DNA from 3 places in the Pseudomonas sp. CDFA 610 genome. Region 1 is predicted to be linked to each of the others. Evidence: riboswitches for the same ligand, from Rfam matches in the RefSeq annotation. Region 1 holds a riboswitch; each other region holds the start of a gene.
The links. Region 1 has a riboswitch for cobalamin ahead of KDX39_RS14495 (CbtB domain-containing protein). Riboswitches for the same ligand answer to the same signal wherever they lie in the genome.

Region 1 (5,847 bases):
GCTGACACGGGCGCTGATCAATGCTGTCCAGATCGTTGGTCACGCCGCCAAGCAATTGCTGAATCAGCTCGGTGCCGCTGTCAGGCAGCTCGGACACCGGATAACCCTCAGCCTGCATGGCGCGCAGGATATTCAGTGCGGCAGCCGGCGTGTCCAGCCCGACGCCGTTGCCGATACGACCGTCGCGAGTGGGATAGTTGGCCAGAATCAGCGCGACACGCTTGTCGCCATTGCGCAGCCGCGCCAGAAGAATCCAGCGCCGCGCCAGTTGCGCGACGAAATCCATACGCTCGGGATGAGCCCGATAGCAGACCACATCGGACTGACTGCGCTCACTGCGCCACGCCAGGTCCTTGAAGCTGATGGGACGGCTGATGATGCGCCCGTCCAGTTCCGGCAGCGCGATGTGCATCGCCAGATCGCGCGCGCCCAGGCCCTGCTCGCTGGCCTGCCATGCAGGCTCGTTGTCCTGCGCACAGATGGCCTGAATGACCGGCACGTCGCGTCGGAACGGTCGCAGGTGCGGTGCTTCCGGACTCGACTGGGCAAAGCCGGTGGTGTTGAGGATCAGCTCAACTCCGGCCTCATCCAGCCAGTCTTCTACCTGCGTGAAGCAGCCAGCCTCCTTGAGGCTGGCGACGGCGATCGGCAAAGGGTTGAGGCCCTGTGCCTGCAGTCGCGCGCAGAATTCGTCGATGAAGCCGGTGTTGGCGGCCTGCAAGTGCGAACGATAAAACAGCAACGCAGCCACAGGCTGGTCACTGAGCCAGTCGGCCTGCCAGTCGGCCAGTCCGGCAGTTGCCCGCTTCGGATGATAAACAGCGGTACGTGGCAGCGGCTGAGGCTCGGCCCAGGCGTAATCGTGACCGAGCCAGGTGCTGGCGATGCAGCTATAAAGGTCCAGCGCATTTTGTAGACCGCCCTGACGCAGGAACTGCCACAGCCGGTTGCAGTCGGTTGCAGCAACGGTGCTCAGGTCGATCAGTTCCGGATCGTGCCGGTCACACCCCGGCACCATAATCACCGTGACGCCTTGCGCAGCCAGCTCCATCAGCCGCTCGACGCCGTAACGCCAGTAACCAATGCCGCCGTGCAGAGAAAGCACAATCACTTTGGCGTGACGCAGTACCTCATCGACATACAGATCGACCGAGGCGTGATTCTGTATCTGCATCGGGTTGGCCAGACGCAGGCTGGGGTAATCTTCAGGCATCTGCCGGGCCGCTTCGGCCAGCAGCGCCAGGCTCGAATCGCCGCTGCAGAGAATCACCAGATCGGCCGGGGTCTGCCCAAGATCAGCGATGCTGTCGTCGGGTACGAAACCGCCGGGCTGGGTTCTCAGCAGGTGCATGGGTCAGTCCTTGCTCATCTCACGAAGTTTTGCTTCCAGCCCTTTATAGACCTCTTCCTCCAGCAAGCTGTTGAGCTGGGCTTCAAGCGCAGTGGCATCCAGTTCCTGGCCAATCAACACCAGATTAGTGATGCGTTCTTCGTCCGCACGCCATGCACGGTCAAAGTGCTTATCAAAACGTGTGCCCACGCCCTGGATCAGCAGGCGCATCGGCTTGCCGGGAATCGCGGCAAAACCTTTGACGCGCAGAATGCCGTGCTGCACGACCAGTTGGTTCAATGCATTGAGCAGTAAAGCCTCTTCGGCCTGAGGCAGTTTGATGGAGATCGAGTCAAACGCGTCGTGGTCGTGATCATCGTCTTCACCGTCATGATGATCATGATGGGTCTTGCGACCGTCGATGTGGACTTCCGATTCGGCACCGACGCCCAGCAACACGCTGATCGGCAGACGACCACTGCTGGCCTCGATCACCTTGACGGCGGGCGGCAGTTCCTCAGAGACTTCTGCGCGAACCGCAGCCAACCCTTCAGCGTCGATCATGTCGGCCTTGTTGAGGATGACCAGGTCAGCGCTGGCCAATTGGTCGGCAAACAGCTCGTGCAGGGGCGACTCATGATCCAGATTCGGGTCCAGCTTGCGCTGGGCATCGACCTGGTCCGGGAAGGCCGCAAACGTACCGGCCAATACCGCCGGACTGTCGACCACGGTGATGACCGCATCGACGGTGCAGGCGTTACGGATTTCCGGCCATTGGAAAGCCTGAACCAAAGGCTTTGGCAGCGCCAGGCCGCTGGTCTCGATCAGGATGTGATCCAGATCGCCGCGACGAGCCACCAGTTCGCGCATCACCGGGAAGAACTCTTCCTGAACCGTGCAGCACAGGCAGCCGTTGGCCAGCTCATAGACACGCCCGTTGGCTTCTTCTTCGGTACAGCCGATGGTGCACTGCTTGAGGATTTCGCCGTCGATACCCAACTCGCCGAACTCGTTGACGATCACCGCGATGCGACGCCCTTCGGCGTTATCGAGCATGTGACGCAACAGGGTAGTTTTACCCGAGCCCAGAAAGCCGGTGACGATGGTGACGGGAAGCTTGGCCAGTGTTTTCATCAGATGCCCTTGTGGCAATGCGGCGGGCAAACAGGACGAGAACCGCGTGCGACACACACGGATCAAATCGCCACCGGATCACCCCGCCCGGTTGTAGTGAGAATTCGCGGGCCTTGGCCCGGGTCGAGGCAGGTCTCCTGGCTTACGGCAGCGCATTGCAGGCTTTCGAGCCTTGCGATACGCATTCATCGCGCCTTCCCGCCGGGGCAGTGGCTGTGCGACGAACATGACCGATTACAGTTGCGGGGGCAGCTGCGGCATCGACCGCATTCCCGTCTTAGCTGCGCTTGAGCACTGGGCTGCAAGCGAAGAACCTCGAACCGGCAAGGCTACGCAGTGACCGCTGGCAGGTCAATCGCTGAGATTGACGATCCCCCGCCACGCGTGGTCTCCTGTGCGCCTTGTTACGGGTGCCCCTCACGGGGTGAAACGGGAAACCGGTGCGCTCAGATCGTTGAGCAAGTCCGGTGCTGCCCCCGCAACGGTAAGCGAGAGGAAGTCAGATCCACTGTGCTCCGGCATGGGAAGGTGACTTCGAAGGAGAGACAGTGCTGTCTCGTCCCCTCGCGAGCCCGGAGACCGGCCCGCTACGTTTGCAAATGACACACCCGCGGTGGGCGGGCGCCATTGAAGCCTCTGACGTTCGTCAGCGGGTATCTGTGCGCATGGCCCGCTTTTGCCCAACGACTCAGAGGGAACGCCATGACGACCATCAGCAGCAGCCATCCGGCCACAGCCAGCTCCACCCGCACGCAACGTCTCACCGCAGCCATCAGCGCCGCCCTGCTGGGCGCGTGCCTTGTGTACTTTGCCGGTTTCTCGCACATTGCCGCCGTGCACAACGCGGCACACGATACCCGTCACAGCGCCGCCTTCCCTTGTCATTGAGGACACCACAATGTTCAAGCGAATCGCTTACACCGCAGGTTTCACCGGCCTGCTCGCCGCGCTGTTGCTGACGCTGTTGCAAAGCTTCTGGGTCGTCCCGTTGATCCAGCAGGCCGAAACCTACGAAAACGCCCCTGCCGAACACGTGCATGAACATGCCAGCGGCGTCGCGGCCGAGCACCCTCATGAACATGACGAAGCCGCCTGGGAGCCGGAAGACGGGTGGCAGCGCGTGCTGTCCACCACCGGAGGCAATCTGGTGGTTGCAGCAGGATTCGCGTTGATGCTCGCTGGGCTTTATACCTTGCGCGCACCGGGCAGCCCGCTTCAGGGTGCCGGCTGGGGACTGGCCGGTTTCGCCGTGTTCGTGCTGGCCCCGACGCTGGGCCTGCCGCCGGAGCTGCCGGGCACTGCAGCCGCCGAGCTCGGTCAGCGTCAGCTCTGGTGGGTCGGCACCGCAGCCTCCACCGCTGCTGGTCTCGCGCTGCTGATCTTCGGTCAGAATCTGCTGCTCAAAGTGCTGGGCATCGCCATTCTGGTTGCACCGCATGTGATCGGCGCGCCACAGCCGCTGGTTCACGAGCGCCTTGCACCCGAGACGCTGGAATCGCAATTCATCGTGGCCTCGCTGCTGACCAATGCCGTGTTCTGGGTGGCATTGGGCATGATCAGCGCCTGGCTGTTCCGTCGCAACAACGTCGATCTGCAACATGCCGAACCACACCCGGCCTGAGCAGACGATCACCCTGCCCGCGTCTGTCATCGTCGCGGGCCTGGGGTGTCGGCGCGGTTGCTCTGTCCTGCAGTTGCATGCACTGCTGGAGCAGCACCTGAAGGCGCATGGACTGGGCATGGCCGATGTCACGGCGCTGGCCTCCATCGACCTGAAAAGCGAAGAGCCCGGCCTGCTGGAATTGGCGCAGCAACTGGCCGTTCCTTTGGTGCTCTTCAATGCGGCGCAGTTGGTGTACTGGGATCTGCACCTCACGCATCGCTCGGCGAATGTCCTGCAACACACCGGATGCCACGGCGTCGCCGAAGGTTCGGCGCTGGCGCTTGCGGCGCAACTGGGTGATGGCACCGCCGGGCTGGTGATCGAACGCCAGAAAAACACCCACGCTACATTTGCCTTGGCAACCAGCCCTGCTACAGGCGGATAATCGCGGCATTGACTCAATTCAGGAGATTTCCTTGACCGTTTTTTTCATCGGCGCAGGCCCCGGCGACCCGGAGCTGATCACCGTCAAGGGCCAGCGCCTGATCCGCAGTTGCCCGGTCATCCTATACGCAGGCTCACTGGTGCCCGTCGCAGTGCTGGAGGGCAATCGGGCCGTTCAGGTGGTCAACAGCGCCGAGCTGCACTTGGAACAGATCATCGACCTGATCAAGACCGCTCATGCCCAGGGTCAGGACGTTGCACGCGTGCACTCGGGTGATCCGAGCCTGTATGGCGCCATCGGCGAACAGATCCGGCATTTGCGCGAACTGGGCATTCCCTTTGAAATCATCCCCGGCGTTACTGCAACGGCCGCCTGTGCGGCGTTGCTCGGCACAGAACTCACCCTGCCCGACATCTCGCAGAGCGTGATCCTGACCCGTTACGCCGACAAGACTTCAATGCCGCCCGGCGAAGAACTGGCCAGCCTTGCGCAGCATCGGGCCACCATGGCGATTCATCTGGGCGTCAACAATCTGCACCGGATCATCGAAGACCTCGTACCGCATTACGGCGAGGACTGCCCGATTGCCGTGGTGCATCGCGCCAGTTGGCCGGATCAGGACTGGGTGCAAGGCACCCTGGCAGACATAGAAGAAAAGGTGCAGGCCAAAGGTTTCCGGCGCACTGCGTTGATACTGGTAGGACGTGTACTGGCAAACGATACGTTCAGCGAGTCATCGCTGTATCGGGCAGGCCATGCGCACCTGTTCAGACCTTAGCGACAGGGCTTGGCAGACAGCGGGTGCCAGCAACGGCGTGGACATAGTCCGGCGTGGCACCGGCGTTACTGAAACGACGCAGATTATCCGGCGCAAGCTGACGTGATTGAACCGGCTGTGTACGGACCTTTTCACTCATCTGCGAATCAGGCGTGATGTCGCTTCCAAAGTGGGGAAACGGCTCTTGTGCCGCCCAACCTCCGGCAGCCAGCAACAGCAACACGAACACACCCGCGATGGGTTCCTTGGTCCCGCGCATGGATCCGCACATAGGTCTTTCCTCCAGCCGACTGATAACGGCCCGTTACACCAATGACTGACCGAGCATAAGTGCTCGAATGTCGCGAACATGTGAACGCATGGTGTGAGTCAATGCGTAAATGTACACATGAGTTTATTTTCGAACAACATCGCATCAGGGCCTATTCAAAAGGTTCCTCGCCTTCCAGCTTGGTGCGATGCATCAGGCGCCCCCATTCCGGGTCATACGCCTCGGCACGATGCATGGTGCCCGTGTTGTCCCAGACCACCAGATCACCCACCTGCCATTCGTGGCT
Region 2 (5,847 bases), on a different contig from region 1:
CGTCCCGATGCACAGCACCAGCAACCACAGCCACACGCCGCGCTGCACCAGCTCCCAGCCACGGTCGATGGAGTCGGCATCGGCAGGAACGCCTTCGCCCAGTTGCGGGCGCTGGTGCAACTCGCCGTGATAAATCGCCGCGCCACCGAGTTCGACGCCCAGTGCGCCAGCACCGGCCGCCATCACCGGACCTGCGTTGGGACTGTCCCAGGTCGGTCCCTGAGTGCGCCAACAGCGTAGTGCCAGCCGGGTTTTGCCCAGCAGCGCGTAGGTCAACGCCACCAGACGCGCCGGAATGTAGTTGAGCAGGTCGTCGATCTTTGCCGCCGCCCAGCCGAATCGCTCGAAACGTTCGTTGCGGTAGCCCCACATGGCGTCCAGCGTATTGCTCAGTCGATAGAGCACCACGCCCGGAACACCGGCCACCACAAACCAGAACAGCGCAGCAAACACCGCATCACTGCCGTTTTCCAGCACCGACTCGGTGGCCGCGCGGGCGACTTCAGTGGCATCCAGTTCGCTGGTCTGGCGGCTGACCAGATAGCCGACCCGACGGCGCGCCTCTTCCAGATCATCGCTGCGCAATGCCTGAGCCACCGGCTGCACATGCTCACCGAGGCTGCGCATGCCCAGCGCGCAATACAGCGCCAGAATCTCCACCAGCCAGCCCACGAACGGCGCCCAGCTCAGCAGCGTGGCCAACAGCGTCAGCGGAATCACCGCCACGAACCAGGCGGTGACGCCATGGCTGCGCCAGCCGCGACCGCCGCTGTTGAAGCGCTGTTCCAGACGATTGGCAAAGCGTCCGAACGCCACCAGTGGATGAGAGCGTTTCGGCTCGCCGAGCAGCGCGTCCAGCGCAACCCCGGCCACGCTCAACAGCGCCACACTCATTGACTCACTCCCCATTGATTCTCATACAACAGCTCACTCAGCGGACGCGCCTGCGCCCAGCCTTCCAGCACCAGCATCGGTGCGGGATAAAATTCTTTTACCGGGCCCAGACAGAGAATCGCCAGCGGCTTGGCCCCTTCGGGCATGTTCAGCAGATCGGCCAATGCATCAGGGTCGAACAGCGACACCCAGCCCATGCCCAGCCCTTCGGCGCGCGCGGCCAGCCACAGGTTCTGGATCGCGCAAGACAGCGACGCCATGTCCATTTCCGGCAAGGTGCGACGACCAAAGATGTGCTGCTCGCGACCTTCCATCAGCGCGGCAACCAACACCTCAGCGCAGTCATTGATGCCTTCGACCTTGAGCTTCATGAACTCTTCGGTGCGTTCGCCCAGTGCCTCGGCCGTGCGGACCCGCTCTTCTTCGACCTGCGCCTGCATCCTGCCGCGCAGTGCCGGGTCGCTGATCCGGATGAACCGCCAGGGCTGCATCAGCCCGACGCTCGGTGCCTGGTGTGCAGCCTCCAGCAAACGGGCGAGCAGTTCGGGCGCCACGCTGCCACCGACGAAGTGCCGCATGTCGCGACGCTCGGCAATAGCGCGGTACACCGCTGCCCGCTCTTCATCATTGAACGCGTGCTCGGTCATGGCTTGAACAGGGCCGCAATCGCCTGGGGACAGGACGGGAAATAGAAGTGAATGTAGGAAGCGGTCAGGCGACCCTCGCGATAAACCGCTTCGGCACCGCGCCCGCCGTTGGGGCTGATGCCTCGGGCAATCGGCTGCAATTCAGTCGTAGTCAGCGAGTGGTGATAGGTGTGGCCGCGCAACTCGCCTTCCGGCATTTCGACTGCTTGCAGGGCCAGCGCTGCCAGACGCTTCTGCATGGCCGCCTCGCCCGCCAGCAGGCCAACCAGTTCGGCACGCACGCCCTCAACATCGGTCAGGGCTTCCAGCAGATACAGCATGCCGCCACATTCGGCCAGCATGGGTTTGCCGGCCGCGTGGTGCGTGCGGATGTCGGCCAGCATCGTGGTGTTGGCGGACAGTTCAACGTGATGCAGCTCCGGATAGCCGCCGGGCAAGTACACGCTGTCAGCCTCCGGCAAATGGCTGTCGCGGATCGGCGAGAAGAAGGTCAGCTCGGCGCCCATGGTGCGTAGCAGGTCGAGGCTCGCGCCGTAGGTGAACGCAAAGGCTCCATCGCGGGCCACCGCAATGCGCACGCCCTCCAGCAAGCGCTCGACATGTACAGGTTCTGGCGCAGTGAATGTTACCGCTGGAGGCAAGGCCACCTCGCAGGTGCTGGCCAACGCTGCGGCAGCCATGTCCAGGCGCAGATCAAGGTCGTTGAGTTCGTCGGCCTGGACCAGCCCCAGATGGCGACTGGGCAGCTCGAAGCCGGTTTCACGGGACAGCGCACCGTACCAGCGCAAGCCTTCGGTCAGGCTGTTTTCCAGCAACTGCGCATGACGCACCGTACCCACGCGGTTGGCCAGCACGCCGGCAAACGGCAGATCAGGCTGATAGCGCGCCAGCCCCAGCGCCAGAGCACCAAAGGTCTGCGCCATGGCCGTGCCATCGATCACGCCGAGCACCGGCACACCGAAATGGCGCGCCAGATCAGCGCTGGACGGCGTACCGTCGAACAGGCCCATCACGCCTTCGATCAGGATCAGGTCCGCCTCTTCGGCCGCCTCCCACAACAGGCGACGGCTTTCGTCGGCACCGACCATCCACAGGTCCAGTTGAAACACCGGTGCCCCGCTCGCGCGCTCCAGAATCATCGGATCGAGAAAGTCCGGGCCACACTTGAAGACGCGCACCTTGCGCCCCTGATTGCGGTGCAGGCGTGCCAGCGCCGCCGTGACCGTGGTCTTGCCCTGGCCGGATGCGGGTGCAGCAATCAGAACTGCCGGACAATCCCTGGGGGTTCTCATGACCGAATGCTCACAACTGAAAGGCTCACAGTTCTATACCTTTCTGCGCCCGAATGCCGGACTGAAATGCATGTTTGACTACGCCGATATCCGAAACGGTATCTGCCAGGTCGATCAATTCGGGTTTGGCACCACGGCCGGTCACTACCACATGCTGCATCGGCGGACGGGCCTGCAAGTCGGTCAATACCTGCTCAAGATCCAGATAGCCGTGCTTGAGGGCAATGTTCAGCTCGTCGAGCACGACCAGACCGATGGCCGGGTCGCGCAGCATTTCCAGACTCACGGCCCAGGCGGCTTCGGCGGCCGCGATATCGCGCTGGCGATCCTGGGTTTCCCAGGTGAAGCCCTCGCCCATCACGTGATAGCGCACCTGCTCGGGGAAACGGCGGAAAAACATTTCTTCGCCTGTGCTGTTGCGCCCCTTGATGAATTGCACCACGCCGCACTGCATGCCGTGGCCCATGGCGCGCGCGAGCATGCCGAACGCCGAGCTGCTTTTGCCCTTGCCGTTGCCGGACAACACCAGCAACAGACCGCATTCATTGGGTGAGCTGGCGATACGCTCGTCCATCACGGCTTTCTTGCGCTGCATGCGCGCCAGATGGCGTTCGTCGCGTTCGGGGGATTCGTTCATCTCGGCTCTCCGCTCGGGGGGTCGCGAAAGCAGACGGAAGGACAGCACTGAACAGCACGGCAACGCCCTGCACAGAGCATCACCCTCCGTGATGCCATTGAGTATTTCAGGCCGGTCTCCGGGCTCATGAGCGGGTCACCCTGACAGTGCGCCTTCCCGCGTCGAAACGCAGTGGCATCATGCACAGCCTTGACTCATTTACCGTTGCGGGGGCAGCGCCGGAATCGAATCGTCAGACCCTCACCGGCTTCCCTGTTTCACCCTGCCAATCGGGAGGATTGCAGAGCACCTGAAACAAACCGCGAAGGGTAGAGGGTTGGGGGTGGAGCGTCAATCGACACCGCAGTACCGAGGGCATAAAGGCCATTCACCTGCATGGCACCGCCGGAGGGCGACACGCAATTGAACCTCAGCCATCAGGGTGTCTCTATCCCTTACTGGACCCAGCCTTTTTCGATGGAGATTCACGATGTTCAAAATCAGACCACAGTACGCCGTACTGCTTCTGCTCGCAGGCGGCCTTGCGGCGTGCGGCGAGTCTTCGACCTTGCAGGTCTCGGATGGAACAGGGCCTTCTCCCACACTGCCGGAGCCCAATAAGACACTGATTCCGACGGTCAACATCGCTCCGGCCATCGGCTGGGAAAAAGACGCCAAACCGGTGGCTGCGCCAGGCACTCAGGTCGGCGCCTTCGCTGAACATCTGGATCACCCGCGCTGGCTGTATGTGCTGCCCAATGGCGATGTGCTGGTTGCGGAAACCAACTCGCCGGCCAAACCGGATGACGGAAAAGGCATCCGCGGCTGGGTCATGGAGAAGGTCATGGGCCGCGCCGGTGCAGGCGTACCGAGCGCCAACCGCATCACCCTGCTGCGCGACACCAACAACGACGGCGTGGCCGAAACCCGCAGTGTCTTCCTGCAGAACCTCAATTCGCCGTTCGGCATGACACTGGTGGGAAACAAGCTGTACGTGGCCGACACCGACCGGCTGATCAGCTTCCCCTATGAAAGCGGCCAGACTTCAATCAGCGCGCAGCCGACCAAAGTGGTCGATTTGCCGGGCGGCACGCTCAATCACCACTGGACCAAGAACGTCATCGCCAGCAAAGACGGCAGCAAGCTGTACGTGACCGTCGGCTCCAACAGCAACGTGGCCGAGAACGGCATGGACAAGGAAGAAGGCCGTGCAGCGATCTGGGAAGTGGACCCTGCCACCGGCAACCACCGCATCTTCGCCTCGGGCCTTCGCAACCCCAATGGCATGGACTGGGAGCCTGCCACTGGCAAGCTGTGGACCGCCGTCAACGAGCGTGACGAGATCGGCAGCGATCTGGTGCCCGACTACGTGACCTCGGTGCAGGACGGCGGTTTTTACGGCTGGCCTTACAGTTACTACGGCCAGCACGTGGACGAGCGCGTCAAACCGCAGAACCCGGCCCTGGTCGCCAAGGCCATCTCCCCGGATTACGCGGTCGGCCCACACACGGCTTCACTGGGGCTGGTCTTCGCTGACGGCAAGACACTGGCAGCACCGTTCAACGAAGGTCTGTTCATCGGCCAGCATGGCTCCTGGAACCGCAAACCGCACAGCGGCTACAAGGTCGTGTTCGTGCCCTTCAGCGGCGGCAAACCCAACGGCGCACCGGTTGATGTGCTGACCGGCTTCCTCAACAAAGACGAAAAAGCCATGGGCCGCCCGGTAGGAGTAGTCAATGACCATCGCGGCGGGTTGCTGGTGGCGGATGATGTGGGCAATAAGATCTGGCGGGTGACGTCGATAAAGGCGGCTCAGTAGATACAAGCTGCCTCAGGGCGTAAGTTTTATAGGAGGCGGTGGCCGGCGACATGGCTGTTTCAGGCACTGAGAACGCTGGTCAGGAAACCGGATCACCGGCAAGCCGCCTCCCACATTCCCCTGCCAACTGCCATACATAGACAGGCGCTTGCGCCCTCGAAACGGCGGTAATCAGGGACGATTCTGCGCCAGGTTCGACGGTTGAATCACGCGCTTGGCGTTGAGGTAAGCCTTCTGCCAATACGGCTTGTCGAGGCTGTCCAGCTTGACCGTGCCACCGGTAGCCGGCGCATGCACGAAGCGGCCTTCGCCGACGTAGATCCCGGCATGAGAAACCTGCGAGCCACCCGAGGTGGCGAAGAACACCAGATCCCCTGATTGCAGCTGTTCACGGCGCACGTTCGGCGCGCCCATCACCACCATGTCACGCGTGGAGCGCGGCAGGGATATCCCCGCAGCATCACGGTACACATAGCCGATCAGGCCACTGCAATCGAACCCCGAATCCGGTGTGTTGCCACCCCAACGATAAGGCGTGCCGACCAGCCCCAATGCGCGAAACAGCACATCTTCGGCAGC
Region 3 (5,847 bases), on a different contig from region 1:
ACCGCTGGACGGCTTGTGGATGCCGGACAGCAATTTGAGCAGCGTCGATTTGCCAGAGCCATTCGGGCCCACAATACCCAGTGTCTCGCCTTGGGCGATGCTCAGGTCCACGTCGCGCAGCAGGGTCGCGCCGCGAACCGAATAGCCCAGTCCTGTGCAACCGAGCACCGAGGTAGCGACATCGGGACTGAAGGCGCTCATCGTGTCCTGTTCCCCTGAATGAGGATCAATGCAAACACAGGTGCGCCGATCAGGGCGGTGATCACCCCGATCGGCAGCGCCTGGCCTTTGATCAGCGTGCGCGAAAGAATGTCGGCCGCGATCAGGAATAGTGCACCGCTCAAGGCGCTCAGCGGCACCAGCCGGGCATGGCGTACGCCGGTGAGCATTCTTACCGCATGCGGAATCACCAGACCGACGAAACCGATGGACCCTACAATCGAGACCATCACCGCTGTCACCAGCGCCGCAGTGGCGATCAACACGATCTGCACCCGTCGCACGGCGATGCCGAGTGAAGCAGCGGAGTCGCTGCCAAAGGTGAACGCATCCAGCGCGCGACGATGCCAAAGGCACACCAGCATACCGAACAGAGCTGCGGGCACAGCCATCCACACCGAGGGCCAGCGTACGCCACTCAGATTGCCCAGCAACCAGAACATGATGCCGCGTGCCTGTTCGGAGCTGGCCGACTTGGTGATCAGGAACGAGGTCAGCGCGTTGAACAGTTGCGAGCCGGCAATACCCGCCAGAATGATTTGCCCGGCGGCCGTGTTGCCCCTCGATGAGTGGGCGAGCAGAGCGACCAGAGAGAACGCCACCAGCGCGCCGACGAAAGCGCCTGCCGACATGGAAATGACCCCGGCACCGAAACCCAGAATCGCCACCATGACTGCGCCGGTCGAGGCGCCGGCTGAAATGCCCAGCAGATAAGGATCGGCCAGCGGGTTGCGTAACAGCGACTGCAGCACCACGCCACAAATAGCCAGCCCCGAACCGCAGGCAGCGGCTACGATGGCGCGGGTCAGGCGGTAATTCCAGACAATGCCTTCATCGATGGGATCAAGCACATAGCCCGCCGCCCACAGCTTGTTGGCCAGTACCTGAAACACCACCTGCAGACTGATCGAGGTTTCGCCAATCGCGGCGCCGAGGATGATGGCCAGCACCAGCACCGCCGAGACCCAGATCACATGGCCGAGTGCGACAGGCAATCTCATTGAGTGGCATTGAAACGGTTGGCGGCAGCGGACAGCTCTTCGATGCCGGTGAACAGACGCAGGCTGGCCTGCATGCCTTCTGCGTCGATGATCACGATGCGGTCGTGCTTCACAGCGTCCATGTTGCGGGTCACCGGGTCAGACTTGAGGAATTCGATTTTCTTGCGGTAGTCGTCGGCCGGGAAGCGGCGGCGGTCCATGCGGGCGATCACCAGAATGCTCGGGTTGGCCTTGGCGATGGTTTCCCAGCCAACGGTCGGCCATTCTTCATCGGACTGGACGATGTTGCGCATCCCCAGATTATTGAGCATGAAGTCCGGAATACCCTTGCGGCCCGCGACGAAAGGATCGGCTTTCAGATCGGAGCTTGAGAACCAGAACACCGCCGACACGTCCTTGGCATGGTTCTGCTGGACATTGGCCACAGCAGCGCTCAGGCGGGCCTTGAGGTCGGCGACCAGCTTGTCGCCACGATCCTGCACATCAAAGATCTGCGCCAGTTGCTCGATGCTCTTGTAGATGGTCTCGATGCGGAACGCTTCGAGGCGCGTGCCGTCGGCGCCGACCAGATTGTCTTTGCCTTCGCAGTCAGACGGCATCAGGTAGGTCGGAATCTTCAGTTCGTGGAACTGCTCCCGCGTGCCGACTGCACCTTGCTTGCCGACCATCCATTCCAGTTGCACGGCAACCAGTTCGGGGCGTTTGCCGATCACGGCCTCAAAGCTGGGTTCGTTGTTGGCCAGACGCTCGACCTTGTCGTTCTGTTCCTTGAAGCGCGGCAGTACATCGTTGAACCACAGGGAGGTACCGACCAGCCTGTTGCCCAGGCCCAATTCGTACAACATCTCGGTGCCCGATTGCCCAATGGTCACGGCCCTGGCTGGCGCATGAGCGAAGGTCAGCGAGTAGCCGCAGTTTTCAATAGTCAGCGGATAGTGGGTCGGTGCGGCGAGCGCCAGGCTTGAAAGGGTCAGGCTGGCAGCGAGTGCGACAAGGCGGGGCAGTGACATGGAATGCGACCTCGATTCGAACGTGTGTCAGGGCGCATGCACAACAGGAAAACACATCCCGGTCTGCCGGAAACAGCAGCAACTGGCGCAATAAGGCCATGCGCGGATGTCCTTCCCGGACACCCCGCCGGTTAGTGATTGATTAAGGTCGGCAGGTCTCCTGACTGGCATGTCATCGCCTGGCTCCGGCCTTCCCGGGTATCACCCAGTGGCAGTGGTGGAACTGGCTCAATGCCTACAGTTGCGGGGGCAGTTTCGTTTCGGCTCGTGGCGCGAGGCGGGCGAATTCCCTGTTAGTTCCTCTCGGAAACCGACGGGCGGCATGGTAAACGATAAGGGATGGGCTCGCTACGGCTTTGCACGCAGGCGTTGCAGGCTGTTGAGCAGATGCAGGCGCATGGCGGCCCGGGCGGCGTCGCGATCCTGATGGGCGAGGGCGTCGAAGATCTGTTCCTGCTCACGCTGCTGAATATGAGGATCGTCTTCCATCTGCAACGACGCGATGTTGCCGAAACCACTGCGCGCGCGCGGCAGGATGCTGCTGCCCAACTGGTTCATCACGTCGGTGAAGAAGCTGTTGGCGGTGCACAGGGAAATGCGCCGATGGAATTCGTAATCGGCCTGCAGGGTATCCTGGCCGGTCCGGACGCAGCGGTGCAACTCGTCGAGGGCCTGACGAATGGCGCTCAATTGTTCAGGCGTGCGACGTTGTGCAGCCAGCGCGGCAGCTTCGGGCTCAAGGCTCAGTCGCAGTTCAATGATTGCCACGGCGTCGCCGGGCGTGCCGATGGACAGCTCGTCCGACTGATCGGCCCTGGCCTGGGAGGCGTCGACGACGAAGGTGCCGATGCCATGCCGGGTTTCGACCAGCCCTTCGGCCTGCAGGCGTGACATGGCTTCACGGACAACGGTACGGCTGACCCCGGTTTCCCGAATGATCACCTGCTCGGTGGGCAGCTTTTCGCCGCTCTGGATCTCGCCTTCGCGAATTTTGCGGGCGAATTCGGCGACCAATTGCTGGGTCAGGCTGGAACGGCGGCCTTTCGGGGATGCGGTAGGTTCCATGGCGGGTGATCAGGTCCGTATCGGGGCGCTGAGTATAACCTCACTCAGGGCGTGTTTTGTGCGGGGATCGCAGCCTATACTCGGGTATTCGATAGACATGAGGCTGCAATGTCGGACAACGCGCTTTCCTCGCAAAAGAATCATCGCCGCCTGGCTGAAACCCTGGTCGACCGCTTTGCCCAGCGCATGCGTGACGGTGTGCTTCAGCGTGGCGAAAAGTTGCCTTCGGAGCTTCATATCATGGAAGCCGAGGGCGTCAGCCGCACGGTGGTGCGCGATGCGTTGTCGCGGATGCAGGCGGCGGGGCTGGTCGAAACGCGTCATGGGGTCGGAACCTTTGTGCTTGATATGCCGCCGCCGGAGGGTTTTTCCGTCGGGCCTGCCACCATTGTCACGGTGGCGGACGTGCTGAACCTGCTGGAGTTTCGTCTGAGCCTTGAGGTCGAAGCGGCGGGTCTGGCCGCCCAACGACGCAGTCCTGAGGCATTGCTGGAGCTCAAACGGGCCTTCGACGCGCTGCTGGAAGGCCCGCAGAAGTCCGGAACGACCATCAATGCCGACTTTCAGTTTCACCTCAAGATTGCCAAGGCGTCGGGCAATGCCTACCTGATCGATATCATGAAACACCTCGGCACCAAGCTGATTCCCCGCACCCGCATGAACTCGGCCTACACCGGCCAGAGCGATCGACATGCCTATCTGGCCGGCATCAATGCCGAACACCGACAGATTTACAACGCCATCGCCGAAGGCAATGTCGACGCCGCCCGCTCTGCCATGTACCTGCACCTCAACGGCAGCCGCATGCGCCTGCGCAGAACCCAGGCGCTCTACAGCGACTGACATCGAAGGGACGCTGAGCGTCCCGTTCTGCTGTCATGTACAAATCTTGTAGCCCTCAACGAGCTGTGGGAGGCGGCGTCCCGGCGATGCATTTTCTGATGCGACTTTTCAGTGACTGAACTGACGTCATCGCCGGCAAGCCGCCTTCCACGGGTCATGCGTTCAACGGGATGTCATCGTTCCGGCCTTTTTGCGCTTCAACCCTCAAAGAAAGTTGTACTGCACCCCCACCCGCAACCTCAGTTGGCGCTTGTCGTCCTCGGCGTTGACCTTGATGTCGCCCACTTCGAAAAACGGCACCCAGTTCTTGTCCCATTTGTACTTGAAGGCGGCGTTCTGTTCGTAGTCGGTCTTGTCATTGTCGTAGCGGATATAGTCGGCATCGAAATAGGTGAACTGGTACTCGTATGACCAGGGGCCTTTGGTGGCGTAGTTGACCCAGACGTCGTAGCGGTTGATCGACTGATCGTTCATCTGATTGTCGGGCATGTCCTTGTTGATCTTGTCCCGGTCGAGCTTGATCGAGTCATAGCGATAGCGACCCGAAAGCGTCAGTTGGTCGGTCACTTTGTAGCCGACCTTCAACCCCATTTTGTAAGCCGTGGAGCGCTCGATGCTTTCCAGCGCAAGGGAAGGGGTCAGCAGCCATTTGTCATTGAGCTTGTGCTGATAGCTGACCGTCAGCTCGTGGCCGTTGCCCACGGTGTTGTCGAAGGCAACGTCCTGACGATCACCTGCCGTCTTGTATTTCAGTTCGCCCTCAAAGCCCCAGCCGCTGTCCAGGCGCGTGCCGAACTTGACCCGGTCGGCGTGCATGCGGGTACTTTCTGCGTATTGGTGGCGGTAGTTGATGTAGGCGCTGTCGGCATGGGTCCATGCGCTTGGGAACAGGGCGGCCAGAGAAAGCAATGCGATTGATTTTTTCATTTTTTTATTCTTGTTCGAGTGAGAAAAAAGGTGTTTTGGGCAAATCGCAGGCAGCCGGATCCGATGGCCGGTTCGGCCAGGGATCACGCTGTCAGCCAGGTTTGGTGGTAGGCGGACCTGCAGCGGTCATCCGCTCGGGCGCATGTCCATGTCTCGACTGGCCTGGATCAGCAGTCGTGAGTAGTCGTGCTGCGCCTGATCGTTGCTCAACTGGCTGCTGTCGAGGGTTTCCACGACCTGGCCCTGTTGCATCACTGCAACCCGGTCGCACAGGTGCGCGACCACGCCCAGATCGTGGGTCACCATCAGGTAGGTCAGGCCCTGCTGCTGACGAAGGTCAGCCAGCAGGTTGAGGATTTCAGCCTGCACCGAGACGTCGAGTGCCGACGTCGGTTCATCCAGCAGCAATACGCGCGGCTCCAGAATCAGCGCCCTGGCAATCGCAACGCGCTGGCGCTGGCCGCCGGACAGTTGATGCGGATAACGGAAGCGGAAACTCTCGTTGAGGCCGACGCGGTTAAGCACGTCGCAGACGCGTCGGTCACGCTGATCGATCTTGTGGATGCTCAGCGGTTCCTTGAGGGCCGCGTCAATGGTGTGACGCGGGTGTAACGATGCGTAGGGGTCCTGGAACACCATCTGCACGGTGCGGTAATGGCTGGCGTCGAGCTTGCGGCCGACTTTCTGGCCCGCCACGCTCAAGGCACCGGTCCAGTGGTGATACTGCCCCGCCAGGCAGCGCAGCACGGTGGTCTTGCCCGACCCCGACTCGCCGACCAGCC

Region 2: it holds a riboswitch for cobalamin, as region 1 does, so the genes downstream of both, cobO (cob(I)yrinic acid a,c-diamide adenosyltransferase) here and KDX39_RS14495 (CbtB domain-containing protein) in region 1, are expected to answer to the same signal.
Region 3: it holds a riboswitch for cobalamin, as region 1 does, so the genes downstream of both, KDX39_RS01115 (ABC transporter substrate-binding protein) here and KDX39_RS14495 (CbtB domain-containing protein) in region 1, are expected to answer to the same signal.

The regions. Positions count from the first base shown of each region.
Region 1 covers NZ_JAGTPM010000007.1:130,575-136,421, forward strand. Annotated here, with positions in the region: gene cobN (cobaltochelatase subunit CobN) at 1-1,351, opposite strand, end outside; gene cobW (cobalamin biosynthesis protein CobW) at 1,355-2,464, opposite strand; cobalamin riboswitch at 2,575-2,797, opposite strand; cobalamin riboswitch at 2,856-3,066, shown strand; gene KDX39_RS14495 (CbtB domain-containing protein) at 3,167-3,352, shown strand; gene KDX39_RS14500 (CbtA family protein) at 3,363-4,085, shown strand; gene KDX39_RS14505 (cobalamin biosynthesis protein) at 4,063-4,512, shown strand; gene cobM (precorrin-4 C(11)-methyltransferase) at 4,544-5,290, shown strand; gene KDX39_RS14515 (hypothetical protein) at 5,280-5,549, opposite strand; gene KDX39_RS14520 (TauD/TfdA dioxygenase family protein) at 5,713-5,847, opposite strand, start outside.
Region 2 covers NZ_JAGTPM010000010.1:205,715-211,561, forward strand. Annotated here, with positions in the region: gene cbiB (adenosylcobinamide-phosphate synthase CbiB) at 1-894, opposite strand, end outside; gene bluB (5,6-dimethylbenzimidazole synthase) at 891-1,541, opposite strand; gene KDX39_RS19935 (cobyrinate a,c-diamide synthase) at 1,538-2,833, opposite strand; gene cobO (cob(I)yrinic acid a,c-diamide adenosyltransferase) at 2,859-3,470, opposite strand; cobalamin riboswitch at 3,563-3,778, opposite strand; gene KDX39_RS19945 (PQQ-dependent sugar dehydrogenase) at 3,940-5,268, shown strand; gene KDX39_RS19950 (C40 family peptidase) at 5,440-5,847, opposite strand, start outside.
Region 3 covers NZ_JAGTPM010000001.1:232,903-238,749, forward strand. Annotated here, with positions in the region: gene KDX39_RS01105 (ABC transporter ATP-binding protein) at 1-201, opposite strand, end outside; gene KDX39_RS01110 (FecCD family ABC transporter permease) at 198-1,220, opposite strand; gene KDX39_RS01115 (ABC transporter substrate-binding protein) at 1,217-2,230, opposite strand; cobalamin riboswitch at 2,364-2,560, opposite strand; gene KDX39_RS01120 (FadR/GntR family transcriptional regulator) at 2,579-3,295, opposite strand; gene KDX39_RS01125 (FadR/GntR family transcriptional regulator) at 3,404-4,138, shown strand; gene KDX39_RS01130 (oligogalacturonate-specific porin KdgM family protein) at 4,343-5,065, opposite strand; gene KDX39_RS01135 (ABC transporter ATP-binding protein) at 5,192-5,847, opposite strand, start outside.